Regions from separate parts of the Streptomyces sp. NPDC026575 genome, predicted to be linked through region 2. Evidence: predicted binding sites of a transcription regulator. Region 2 holds the regulator's gene; each other region holds the start of a gene.
What was found. The regulator HrcA, encoded in region 2, represses chaperone genes, less so after heat shock. The targets are predictions, from matches to a motif close to TTNGCACTCNGNNNNNCNGAGTGCNAA.
Positions count from the first base shown of each region.

Region 1: groES (co-chaperone GroES) is a predicted target of HrcA. The motif match lies at 1,704-1,730, and genes of this name have one in related genera.
Region 3: ACZ4NB_RS06995 (FmdB family zinc ribbon protein) is a predicted target of HrcA. The motif match lies at 1,452-1,478, and genes of this name have one in related genera.

Region 1 is NZ_JBVHQM010000004.1:120-4,396, forward strand. Features, by position in the region: gene ACZ4NB_RS06215 (FtsW/RodA/SpoVE family cell cycle protein) at 55-1,410, opposite strand; gene groES (co-chaperone GroES) at 1,877-2,185, shown strand; gene groL (chaperonin GroEL) at 2,319-3,944, shown strand; gene ACZ4NB_RS06230 (ester cyclase) at 4,042-4,277, opposite strand, start outside.
Region 2 is NZ_JBVHQM010000018.1:90,918-95,194, forward strand. Features, by position in the region: gene ACZ4NB_RS24600 (DUF3097 domain-containing protein) at 1-597, opposite strand, end outside; gene ACZ4NB_RS24605 (MBL fold metallo-hydrolase) at 723-1,457, opposite strand; gene hrcA (heat-inducible transcriptional repressor HrcA) at 1,652-2,668, shown strand; gene dnaJ (molecular chaperone DnaJ) at 2,669-3,808, shown strand; gene ACZ4NB_RS24620 (nitronate monooxygenase) at 3,943-4,277, shown strand, end outside.
Region 3 is NZ_JBVHQM010000004.1:179,609-183,885, forward strand. Features, by position in the region: gene ACZ4NB_RS06990 (S-methyl-5'-thioadenosine phosphorylase) at 94-975, opposite strand; gene ACZ4NB_RS06995 (FmdB family zinc ribbon protein) at 1,108-1,440, opposite strand; gene ACZ4NB_RS07000 (MFS transporter) at 1,553-2,845, opposite strand; gene ACZ4NB_RS07005 (potassium/proton antiporter) at 3,173-4,277, opposite strand, start outside.

The DNA of each region.
Region 1 (4,277 bases), on a different contig from region 2:
AACCCCCACGGCGGGAAAGCCGAAAACGTGGGAAGCAAACCCAAGCGCAGCGAATTACCGCAGCGGCTCACGCCGCTTCTGCGCCGCATCGCTGATGCGCAGCAGCAGTGCCACCATCACCCAGTTCGCGACCAGTGACGAGCCGCCCTTGGCGAGGAACGGCAGGGCCTTGCCGGTCAGCGGGATCAGGCCGGTGACGCCGCCGGAGACGACGAAGACCTGGAGCAGCAGCGCCCCGGAGAGCCCGACGGCGAGCAGCTTGCCGAACGGGTCGCGGGCGGTCAGCCCCACCCGCAGCCCGCGCTGCGCGAGCAGCACGTACAGCATCAGCACCGCCATCACCCCGGCCAGGCCCAGCTCCTCGCCGACGGTGGTGAGGATGAAGTCGCTGTTGCCGGCGAAGCCGACCAGCTCGGGGTGGCCCTGGCCCAGGCCGGTGCCGCCGATGCCGCCGCTGCCGAAGCTGAACATCGCCTGGCCGAGCTGGTCGGACATGCCCTCCGCATGGCCTTCCTTGGTGAAGGCCCGCATGGGGTCCAGCCAGGCCGTGACCCGGCCGTGGACGTGCGGCTCCAGGGAGCCGACGACGGCGGCGCCGGCCGTGGCCATCAGTAGGCCGCACAGCACCCAGCTGGCGCGGTCGGTGGCCATGTAGAGCATGATCACGAAGACGCCGAAGAAGATCAGCGAGGTGCCCAGGTCCCGTTCGAAGATCAGCACCAGCAGGCTGATCGCCCAGATCGTGAAGATCGGTCCGAGCTGCCGTCCCGGGGGCAGCTGGACGCCCATGACGCGGCGTCCGGCCAGCGCCAGCGCATCGCGGTTGACGGTGAGGTAGCCGGCGAAGAACACCGAGATCATGATCTTCACGAACTCGCCGGGCTGCAGCGACAGCGGCCCGAGCAGGATCCAGCGCTTGGCGCCGTACATGTCCGCGCCGAAGAAGGCCGGCGCCATCAGCAGCACCAGGGCGACCGCCATCGTCAGATAGATATAGCGCTGGAGGATGCGGTGGTCGCGCAGCACCAGCAGGATGGCGATGCAGACCGCCACCCCGATCACCGTCCACACCAGCTGGCCGCTCGCCGCTTCGGCGATCTTCAGGCGCGGGGTCTGCGCGTAGGTGATGTCCAGCCGGTGCAGCAGGATCAGGCCGATCCCGGTCAGCAGGGTCGCCAGCGGCAGGATCAGCGGATCGGCGCGCGGGGCGAAGCGGCGCAGGACCAGATGCGGCACCAGCGCCGTGAAGAGCATGCTGACGGCGAAGCCGGCCAGGCCGCCGGGCAGCCGGCCGGTCATCGACAGGCCGGTGTAGGCGTAGCCGAAGACGGCGATCAGCACGACGAGGGCGAGCAGCCATGCCTCGGTCCGGCGGCGGTCCGGTGCCCGTTCGAACGCGGCGAACGTCATGGTGCGCTCGGCGTCGCTCTCCGGCTCCCCGGCCGGCCGGGGAGCGCTGGTCAGTCCACGCACGGGTTCCTCCGCCTTCGATGATCAGGGTCGCGGACCGGTCCGGGCTGATCCACACGGCACGCCGGGCCCGGTTCGCAGGTCCGGCAGTCGGGGAAGTAGACGAGGTGGCCCCGGTGGTGGTTGCCAAGAAACGGGAAGGTGTGTCCGATTTGGCAGGGAACCCACCCCGGCGGTCGACCCGTTGGCCGCGGCGCGGTCAACCGGCGTAGTGGAACCCGCCCCCCGGCGCGCTGGCACTCCGCTTGACCGAGTGCTAACCGCGTCATAGTCTCGGCGTTGGCACTCTCCAGTGGGGAGTGCCAAACACAGCGACGGGCAGGTCCGGCACCCGCGACGACGGATCCACCTGGTCGCCACCTCAGACAGTTAACCCCGTGAGATCTCCGAAGGGGGAGGTCGGATCGTGACGACCGCCAGCTCCAAGGTTGCCATCAAGCCGCTTGAGGACCGCATCGTGGTCCAGCCGCTCGACGCCGAGCAGACCACGGCCTCGGGCCTGGTCATTCCGGACACCGCCAAGGAGAAGCCCCAGGAGGGCGTCGTCCTGGCCGTGGGCCCGGGCCGTATCGAGGACGGCAAGCGCGTCGAGCTCGACGTCACCGTTGGTGACGTCGTTCTCTACAGCAAGTACGGCGGCACCGAGGTGAAGTACAACAACGAGGAGTACCTCGTTCTCTCGGCGCGCGACGTGCTCGCGATCGTCGAGAAGTAAGTCACCCAGATTTGCCGTGATCTGCGCCCCTGGTTCCCGCGTCTAAACAACCCGGGGCAGGGGCGCAGATTCGTTTGACACAGCGGTCCCCACTGCGTGCCGAGGATCGCAATGAGAGGACTTGAAGCACCCCATGGCGAAGATCCTGAAGTTCGACGAGGACGCCCGTCGCGCCCTTGAGCGCGGCGTGAACAAGCTTGCCGACACGGTGAAGGTGACGATCGGTCCGAAGGGCCGCAACGTCGTCATCGACAAGAAGTTCGGTGCCCCCACCATCACCAACGACGGTGTCACCATCGCCCGCGAGGTCGAGGTCGACGACCCGTACGAGAACCTGGGCGCCCAGCTCGTCAAGGAGGTGGCGACCAAGACCAACGACATCGCGGGTGACGGCACCACCACCGCCACCGTGCTGGCCCAGGCGCTGGTCCGCGAGGGCCTGCGCAACGTCGCCGCGGGCGCTTCCCCGGCCGCCCTGAAGAAGGGCATCGACGCCGCCGTGCAGGCCGTGTCCGAGGAGCTCCTCGCGACCGCCCGCCCGATCGACGACAAGGCCGACATCGCCGCCGTCGCCGGCCTGTCCGCGCAGGACAAGCAGGTCGGCGAGCTGATCGCCGAGGCGATGGACAAGGTCGGCAAGGACGGTGTGATCACCGTCGAGGAGTCCAACACCTTCGGTCTGGAGCTGGACTTCACCGAGGGCATGGCCTTCGACAAGGGCTACCTCTCGCCGTACATGGTCACCGACCAGGAGCGTATGGAGGCCGTCCTCGAGGACCCGTACATCCTGATCCACCAGGGCAAGATCGCCTCGATTCAGGACCTGCTGCCGCTGCTGGAGAAGGTCATCCAGGCGGGTGGCTCCAAGCCGCTGCTGATCATCGCCGAGGACGTCGAGGGCGAGGCCCTGTCGACCCTGGTCGTCAACAAGATCCGTGGCACCTTCAACGCCGTGGCCGTCAAGGCCCCCGGCTTCGGTGACCGCCGCAAGGCGATGCTCGGCGACATGGCCACCCTCACCGGTGCCACCGTCATCGCCGAGGAGGTCGGCCTCAAGCTCGACCAGGCCGGTCTGGACGTGCTGGGCTCCGCCCGCCGCGTGACCGTCACCAAGGACGACACCACCATCGTCGACGGCGGCGGCAACGCCGAGGACGTCGCCGGTCGCGTCGCCCAGATCAAGGGCGAGATCGAGACCACCGACTCCGACTGGGACCGCGAGAAGCTCCAGGAGCGCCTCGCCAAGCTCGCCGGTGGCGTCTGCGTCATCCGCGTGGGTGCGGCCACCGAGGTCGAGCTCAAGGAGAAGAAGCACCGTCTGGAGGACGCCATCTCCGCGACCCGCGCCGCGGTCGAGGAGGGCATCGTCTCCGGTGGTGGCTCCGCCCTGGTGCACGCCGCCAAGGTGCTGGAGGGCAACCTCGGCAAGGAGGGCGACGAGGCCACCGGTGTCGCCGTCGTCCGCCGCGCGGTCGTCGAGCCGCTGCGCTGGATCGCGGAGAACGCCGGCCTTGAGGGCTACGTCATCACCGCGAAGGTCGCCGAGCAGGACAAGGGCCAGGGCTTCAACGCCGCCACCGGCGAGTACGGCGACCTGGTCAAGGCCGGCGTCATCGACCCGGTCAAGGTCACCCGCTCCGCCCTGGAGAACGCCGCGTCGATCGCCTCCCTGCTGCTCACGACCGAGACCCTGGTCGTCGAGAAGCCGGCCGAGGAGGAGCCGGCCGAGGCCGGCCACGGTCACGGGCACGCGCACTGACGCATAGCCGCGCAGCCGGCTGATCGCCGGCGGTAGCCGAGGGAAGGCTCCCGTTCCCGCTCATGAGCGGTGGGAACGGGAGCCTTCTCGCGTGCGGTCAGACCGCGCCGAGCTGTCGCATCAGGCCCAGGACGTCGTAGTGCCACCAGCCTTCCTGGATCACTCCGTCATGGAACCGGAAGGTCGTGGTGCCGGTCATGGTGCACTGCCGGCCGGTCGGCTCGATGCCCATGAACGCGCCCTGGTGGGTGCCGTACCAGGTCCATCGGGTCACGACGTCGTCGCCCTGGGCGATCTGGGATTCCAGGTTGAACGTGAAGTCGAAGGCGGTGC
Region 2 (4,277 bases):
GTACGGGTGGCCCACGACCAGGGCGTGCTCGCCGGTGACCTCGGCGGCGATGCGGGACTCCTTGGAGCCGGGCACCAGGTGGTCCACCAGCACCCCCAGCCGGGCGTCCGGTCCGGGGGAGAAGCCGCGGACGATCGCCGGGAGGTCGTCGACGCCCTCCAGGTACTCCACGACGACGCCCTCGATGCGCAGGTCGTCGCCCCAGACCCGCTCGACCAGCTCGGCGTCGTGCCGGCCCTCCACGTAGATGCGCCCGGCGCGTGCGACCCGGGCGCGGGCGCCGGGGACGGCGAGTGATCCAGAGGCCGTACGGGCGGGGCCGCCGGGCGCCGGACGGTGCTGCGGCCGCACGAGGGTGACGATCTTGCCCTCCAGAAGGAAGCCGCGCGGGGCCATGGGGAAGACGCGGTGCTTGCCGAAGCGGTCCTCCAGGGTGACCGTGGGCCCCTCGGCGGTCTTCTCACAGCGGATCACGGCGCCGCAGAAGCCCGTGGCGACCTCCTCGACGACCAGATCGGGGTCGGCCGGCACCTCGGGCGCGGGGCGCTGCTTCTTCCAGGACGGGGTCAGGTCGGGGCTGTAGCGCTTGCTCTGCATGGGCCTGTTCTATACGAGATCACGGCGGCGGGCTCCGGAGACAGCGGGCCCCGATGGCAGCGGGGCCTGATCGCTGCGGGCCCCGATGACGCCGGTCGGGCCCCGATCGCGGCGCAGGCCGGCCCTCAGGAGGGCGGGACGCCGAAGAGGGCCGCCAGGGCGTCGCGCTGGGCGCGGACGAAGGCGGCGTCCACCACGGCGCCATGGCCGGGGACGTACCGCGCGTCCTCGCCGCCCAGGGCCAGCAGGCGGTCCAGGGCCGCGGGCCACTGCTGGGGCAGGGCGTCCGGGCCGGCCTGCGGTTCGCCGGACTCCTCGACCAGGTCGCCGCAGAAGACGATCTCGGGTGCGCCGTGCCGGCCGGGCACCAGGACCGCCAGGTCGTGGGCGGTGTGGCCGGGGCCCACGTTGGCCAGCAGCACCTGCCGGTCGCCGAGATCGACGGTCAGCTGGCCGTGCACATGGTGGTGCGGGGCGACCAGCAGATCGGCGGCCTCCGCCGCGGCGTCCCGCTCGACGCCGTGGCGCATCGCGTCGTGCCGCAGCTCGTCCTTGCCGCGCCGGAGCAGCTCGCCCAGACCGGCCGCGCCGAACACCTCGACGCCGGCGAACGCGGCGGTGCCCAGCACATGATCGAAATGCGGATGGGTGAGCGCGACATGCGTCACTTCCCGGCCCAGTACGCCGCGGATGGCCCGGCGCAGATCCGCGCCGTCACGGATGCTCGCACCGGTGTCCACGATCATGACGCCGGTCGACCCGGCGATCACGCCGATCGTCTCGTCCCAGCCCGGCATCCGGCGCCTGGCGACACCGTCACCGAGCTGTTCCCACCCGGCCTCTTCCCAAGCAGTGCCCATACCGAGACGCTAGCTCCATCGCGATAGCGTTGCCCGGCGGATCGGCCGAACACGGTCATCCGGCGGGCGCCGCGGGAGGTCACCCTTGCCGTGGCCGTGCTACCCGGCCGTACACTGGCTCCGGGTCTGGCACTCGGCCCGTGTGAGTGCCAGGAGTAACGAAACGGCGGACGGCCGGACTGGAGGTGCGCGGGATGCTCAGTGAACGCAGGCTCGAAGTGCTGCGCGCCATCGTCCAGGACTATGTCGGGACGGAGGAGCCGGTCGGCTCCAAGGCGCTCACCGAGCGGCATCAGCTGGGGGTCTCCCCGGCGACCGTCCGCAACGACATGGCAGCCCTGGAGGACGAGGGCTTCATCGCCCAGCCGCACACGAGCGCGGGGCGGATCCCGACCGACAAGGGCTACCGCCTCTTCGTCGACAAGCTGGCCGGCGTCAAACCGCTGTCCAGCCCGGAGCGGCGGGCGATCCAGAACTTCCTGGACGGTGCCGTCGACCTCGACGACGTGGTGGGGCGTACGGTGCGGCTGCTGGCGCAGCTGACCCGGCAGGTCGCGGTGGTGCAGTACCCGTCCCTGACGCGCTCCACCGTCCGGCACGTCGAGCTGCTGGCGCTGGCCCCGGCCCGGTTGATGCTCGTACTGATCACGGACACCGGACGGGTCGAGCAGCGGCTGATCGACTGCCAGACGCCGTTCGCCGAGACCTCGCTGGCGGACCTGCGGGCGCGGCTCAACAGCCGGGTCGTGGGGCGCCGGTTCGCGGATGTGCCGCCGTTGGTGCAGGATCTCCCGGAGTCCTTCGAACAGGACGACCGCAGCACGGTCTCGACAGTGCTGTCGGTGTTGCTGGAGACTTTGGTGGAGGAGACCGAAGAGCGGCTGATGATCGGCGGCACCGCCAATCTCACGCGCTTCGGTCACGATTTCCCCCTGACCATCCGTCCGGTGCTGGAGGCCCTTGAGGAGCATGTGGTGCTGCTCAAGTTGCTCGGCGAGGCCAAGGACTCGGGCATGACCGTACGTATCGGGCATGAGAATGCCCACGAAGGCCTGACGTCCACATCGGTCGTCGCGGTCGGTTACGGTTCGGGCGACGAGGCAGTCGCCAAACTCGGCGTGGTCGGACCGACCCGCATGGACTACCCCGGAACGATGGGAGCGGTACGCGCAGTGGCACGTTACGTCGGACAGATCCTGGCGGAGTCGTAAGTGGCCACGGATTACTACGCGGTCCTGGGCGTACGGCGCGATGCCTCGCAGGACGAGATCAAGAAGGCATTCCGGAGGCTGGCGCGCGAGCTGCACCCGGACGTGAACCCGGACCCCAAGACCCAGGAGCGGTTCAAGGAGATCAACGCCGCTTACGAGGTCCTGTCGGATCCGCAGAAGAAGCAGGTCTACGACCTCGGCGGGGACCCGCTGTCGCAGTCGGGCGGTGCCGGTGGCGGCGCGGGCGGCTTCGGCGCGGGCTTCGGCAACTTCTCCGACATCATGGACGCCTTCTTCGGCACGGCCTCGCAGCGCGGACCGCGCTCGCGCACCCGCCGCGGCCAGGACGCCATGATCCGGCTCGATATCGAGCTGAACGAGGCGGCCTTCGGTACGACCAAGGACATCCAGGTCGACACCGCCGTGGTCTGCACGACGTGCACGGGTGAGGGCGCGGCGCCGGGGACCTCGGCGCAGACCTGCGACATGTGCCGCGGCCGCGGTGAGGTCTCGCAGGTCACCCGGTCCTTCCTCGGCCAGGTCATGACATCGCGGCCGTGCCCGCAGTGCCAGGGCTTCGGCACGGTCGTGCCGACCCCGTGCCCCGAGTGCGCGGGCGACGGGCGGATCCGCTCCCGTCGTACGCTGACGGTCAAGATCCCGGCCGGTGTCGACAACGGCACCCGGATCCAGCTGGCGGGCGAGGGCGAGGTCGGCCCCGGCGGCGGCCCCGCCGGCGACCTCTACGTCGAGATCCACGAGCTGCCGCACCCGGTCTTCCAGCGGCGCGGCGACGATCTGCACTGCACGGTCACCATCCCGATGACGGCGGCGGCGCTGGGCACGAAGTGCCCGCTGGAGACGCTGGACGGGGTGGAGGAGATCGATGTGCGGCCCGGCACCCAGTCCGGGCAGTCGATTCCGCTGCACCAGCGCGGAGTGACGCATCTGCGGGGCAACGGCCGCGGCGATCTCATCGTCCATGTCGAGGTGCAGACCCCGACCAAGCTCGATCCCGAGCAGGAGGAGCTGCTGCGGCGGCTCGCCAAGCTGCGCGGCGAGGAGCGGCCCACGGGCCAGTTCCAGCCGGGGCAGCAGGGGCTGTTCTCCCGGCTGAAGGACGCCTTCAACGGGCGGTAGACCACGGCGCTTTTGGGGTCCGGGCTACGGGAGCCGGTAGCTTCGGACCACGGCCGATCCGGCGCGCCCCAGGCGCGTATCGACGCCGAGCCCCTGATGCGGGGGCTCGGCGTTTCCCGTGACACGATGTGCTCATGTCCACCGCACTGACCGATCTCTGCCGCTATCCGATCGTGCAGGCGCCGATGGCGGGAGGCGGCTCCGGTCCCGAGCTGGCCGCCGCCGTCTGCGGCGCCGGCGGTCTCGGCTTCCTCGCCGCCGGCTACAAGACCGCCGACGGTATGTACCAGGAGATCAAACAGCTGCGGTCGCTGACCGACCGGCCCTTCGGCGTCAATCTCTTCATGCCGCAGCCCTCGCTGGCCGACACCGCCGCCGTCGAGGTCTACCGCGAGCAGCTCGCGGGCGAGGTCGCCTGGTACGAGACCGGGCTCGGCGACACCGACGAGCCCAGCGACGACGGCTACGA
Region 3 (4,277 bases), on a different contig from region 2:
GTCACCAGGGCACCCCGCGTCGCCAGGACGCCCGTCACGACGTGCGCCCCGTCACGACGTACACCCCGTCGCGACGTGCGCCCCGTCACCGCCTCACGGCAGCTCGATGCCCAGGTCCCAGCCCGCGTGGGCGTCGACGCACAGGCAGTCCCTGGCGGTGTTGTCGGGCAGTGCGGCGACCGCGTCGAAGAGCACCTCGCGCAGCCGCCCGACGTTCTGGGAGAAGACGGCCAGCACCTCTTCGTGGGAGACGCCATCGCCGGTCTCGGTGCCCGCGTCCAGGTCGGTGACCAGCGACAACGAGGTGTAGCACAGGCTCAGTTCGCGGGCCAGGACCGCCTCGGGGTGGCCGGTCATGCCCACCACCGACCAGCCCTGGGCGGCGTGCCAGCGCGATTCGGCGCGGGTGGAGAAGCGCGGACCCTCGATGACGACCAGCGTGCCGCCGTCGACCGGCTCCCAGTCACGGCCGCGGGCGGCCGTGAGGGCGGCCTGACGCCCGGTGGGGCAGTACGGGTCGGCGAAGGTGAGGTGGACGACGTTGGGGACGCTCCCGCTCCACTTCGTTCCGCCGCCGCTCTCTGGTGCGTCCCCGGAAGCGGAGCCCGGCAGCGGGTGGCCGTCGAAGTAGGTCTGCGGGCGCGCCTTGGTGCGGTCGACGAGCTGGTCGGGGACGAGCAGCGTGCCGGGGCCGTACTCGGGGCGCAGACCGCCGACCGCGCACGGGCCGAGGACCTGCCGTACGCCGACGGAGCGCAGCGCCCACAGGTTGGCGCGGTAGTTGATGCGGTGCGGCGGGAGGTGGTGGCCGCGGCCGTGCCGGGGCAGGAAGGCGACCTGGCGGCCGGCGATCTCGCCCAGGAACAGCGAGTCGCTGGGGGGACCGTAGGGGGTGTCCACCGTGATCTCGGTCACGTCGTCGAGGAAGGAGTAGAACCCCGAACCGCCGATGACACCTATCTCCGCTTCAGCCATGCGGGCCACACTATCGGGGCCCCGCGCCGGTGGGCCGCGCGATCAGCGATTTCGGACGCCGCGTGGGGCGCCGGAACGACCGGACCCCGCCGTCCGGGAAGACGGCGGGGTCCGAAGAGGTGCGGGGTGCGGTCAGGCCGCGGAGCTGGTGCTCGACGTGCTGCTGGAGGCCGCGGCCGGGGTGGAGGACGCGGAGTCGGAGCTGCTCGACGAGGAGCCGGCGGAGTCCGAGGAGGACGTGCCGCTCGACGAGGAGGAGCTCTTCGCCGGGCTGCTGCTGGACGACGCACCGCGGCTGTCGTTGCGGTAGAAGCCGGAGCCCTTGAAGACGATGCCGACCGCGGAGAACACCTTCTTGAGGCGTCCGCTGCAGCTGGGGCACTCCGTGAGCGCGTCGTCAGTGAACTTCTGCACCGCCTCTAGGCCCTCGCCGCACTCGGTGCACTGGTACTGGTACGTCGGCACTTGACTTCCTCCTGGCACTCTCACTCGATGAGTGCTAACGACGCTCCATCTTGCAGTATTCCGGCCCGTCAGTCCACCGGGACGGGGATACGGTGACCGACTCCACGTCCGTTCAGGCGCTCGTCAGCTCCCGCTCCCGGTCGTCGGCGGCAGCGGGGGAGACGGTGGCGTCGCCCTGGGAGGCGACCACGGTCGAGGAGCGCGGCAGCAGGTGGGCGCGGAGCGCGACCAGCACCACCAGGGCCAGCACCGTGCCCGCCAGCGGCACCAGGAAGCCGGTGCTCGGGCCGAAGCCGTCCGCCAGCTGGCCGGCGGAGGTGGCCGCGGCCGCCTGGCCCAGTGCGACCGCGCCGGTCAGCCAGGTGAATGCCTCGGTACGGGCGGCGGCCGGCACCAGCGACTCGACGAGCGTGTAGCCGGTGATCAGGGCCGGGGCGATGCACAGGCCGACGACCAGGCCGACGGCGCCCAGCAGCGGCACGGCGGTCACCGCCCACAGCGGAGTCGTGGCCAGCGCCAGCAGGCCGTAGGCGACCAGCAGCCGGCGCCGCGGGCCGACCTTCCAGGCGATCGCGCCGCAGGCGATACCGGCGAGCATGTTGCCGCCGGCGAAGATCCCGTAGAGCACGCCGTTGATGCCGGGCTGCCCGATGTCCTGGGTGAACGCGGTCAGCGAGACCTGCATACCGCCGAAGACGGCGCCGATGCCGAGGAACGCCACGATCAGGACGCGGACGCCGGGCACCGACAGCGCCGAGACGCGCGGCCGGTCGCCGGCCCCGGCCCGGTGCACCGGGGGCTGGCTGCGCCGCTGCGAGGCGAAGAGCAGCCCGCCGGCCAGCGTCAGCGCGGCCTCGGCGATCAGGCCGGCCGCCGGGTGGATGCCCGTGCACAGCGCGGTCGCCAGGACGGGGCCGACCACGAAGGTGAACTCGTCGGTCACCGACTCGAAGGCGGCGGCCGTCGGCATCAACGGGCTGCCGCCGAGCCGGGAGGCCCAGCGGGCCCGCACCATCGGGCCGACCTGCGGAGTCGAGGCGCCCGTGGGGACGGCCACGGCGAGCAGTGCCCACAGGGGGGCGTGGGCGAGGGCCAGGATGATCAGGGCCGTGACGCCGGCGACATGGACCAGGACGCCGGGGATCAGCACCGCGCGCTGGCCGAAGCGGTCCGCGAGCTTGCCGCTCTGCGGGGCGAAGAGCGCCATCGAGACACCGGTGGCGGCGGACACCGCGCCCGCGGTGCCGTAGGAGCCGGTGGTGGACTCGACGAGCAGCACGATGCCGATGGTCAGCATCGCGAAGGGCTGCCGGGCCAGAAAGCCGGGCAGCAGGAATGTCCATGCACCTGGGGTGCGGAGCAGTTGTCCGTAACCGGGACGGGAGTCCTTGACCGCGGATGCCACGGCCGGGCCTTTCTGCCGCCTGGTAGCGCGCCACCCGCGAGGTCGTCACAGGCACGCGCCGAGAGCTGTCCTCTCGCGCAGGACCGAGTGATACCGCATGGTCCGCACCCCGAGAGGTGGCTGCGTGTGGCAGGGGACCGCGGCCGCCGAGCGGTCGCGCCAGCTCTGCGTCAGGCAGAGTTGGTTCGTCATTGTTCCTTTTCATACTACAGGCCCAAGCGCGTGAAGCCCTGGGATTAACCAGGGCTTCACGCGAATTTCCTTGGGTTCCGTGGAGATCTGCAGCACATTTCCGGGGCGGCGGCGCCGCGAGGGCCGGGCCCGCGGTCAGCGCGGCCCCTGCTCGTGGTGGTGCCGCCCCGAGGGGCCGCCCGTCCCCAGCCAGCCGGCGAGCTTGCCGCCCTGGGAGACCGCCTGCAGCCGCCGCTCGGCCGCGTCGCGCACCTGATCCGTGGCCACCACCAGCAGCTCGTCGCCGCGCCGCAGCACCGTGGTCGGCGAGGGCACGAAGCTGGCGCCGTCCCGGACGACGAGGGTGACCGCGGCCCCCGCGGGCATCCGCAGCTCGCCGACCTCGACGCCGTGCATACGGGACGTCGGCCCGATGGACGTCGACAGCAGATGGCCGCGCAGCCGCTCCAGGGGAGCCGACTCGATGCCCAGGTCGGCGGCCTCCTTGCCGTTGCCCAGCTTCAGCCGCCGGGCCAGCCACGGCAGCGTCGGCCCCTGGACGAGGGTGTAGACCACGACCAGGACGAAGACGATGTTGAAGACCCGTTCGCTGCCGGGCACATCGCTCACCATCGGGATGGTGGCCAGCACGATGGGTACCGCGCCGCGCAGCCCGGCCCAGGACAGCAGGGTCTTCTCCCGCCAGGACACCCGGAACGGCAGCAGCGCGGTGAACACCGACGCCGGCCGGGCCACGATCGTCAGGATCAGCCCGATCACCAGCGCGGGCACGAAGTCGTCGACCAGCTTGTGCGGTGTGACCAGCAGGCCCAGCAGCACGAACATGCCGATCTGGCCGATCCAGCCGAGGCCCTCGGCGAAGCCGCGGGTGGCCGGTGCGTGCGGCAGCTTGGCGTTGCCGAGTATCACCGCGGCCAGATAGACGGCGAGGAAGCCGGAGCCGTGCGCCAGTGCGCCGGCGGCGTACGCCGAGACCGCGATGGCCATGACGGCGATCGGGTAGAGGCCGGAGGCGGGCAGTGCCACATGGCGCATTCCGTACGCACCGAGCCAGCCGATGGCCAGGCCGACGGCGGCGCCGATCGCCAGTTCCAGGGCGATGGTGCCGAGCAGGACGTACCACTCCTCGACCGGACCCGCCGTGGAGAAGGCGACGACGAGGATGACCACCGGGGCGTCGTTGAAGCCGGATTCGGCTTCCAGGACACCCGTCAGGCGGGACGGGAGCGGCACATTGCGC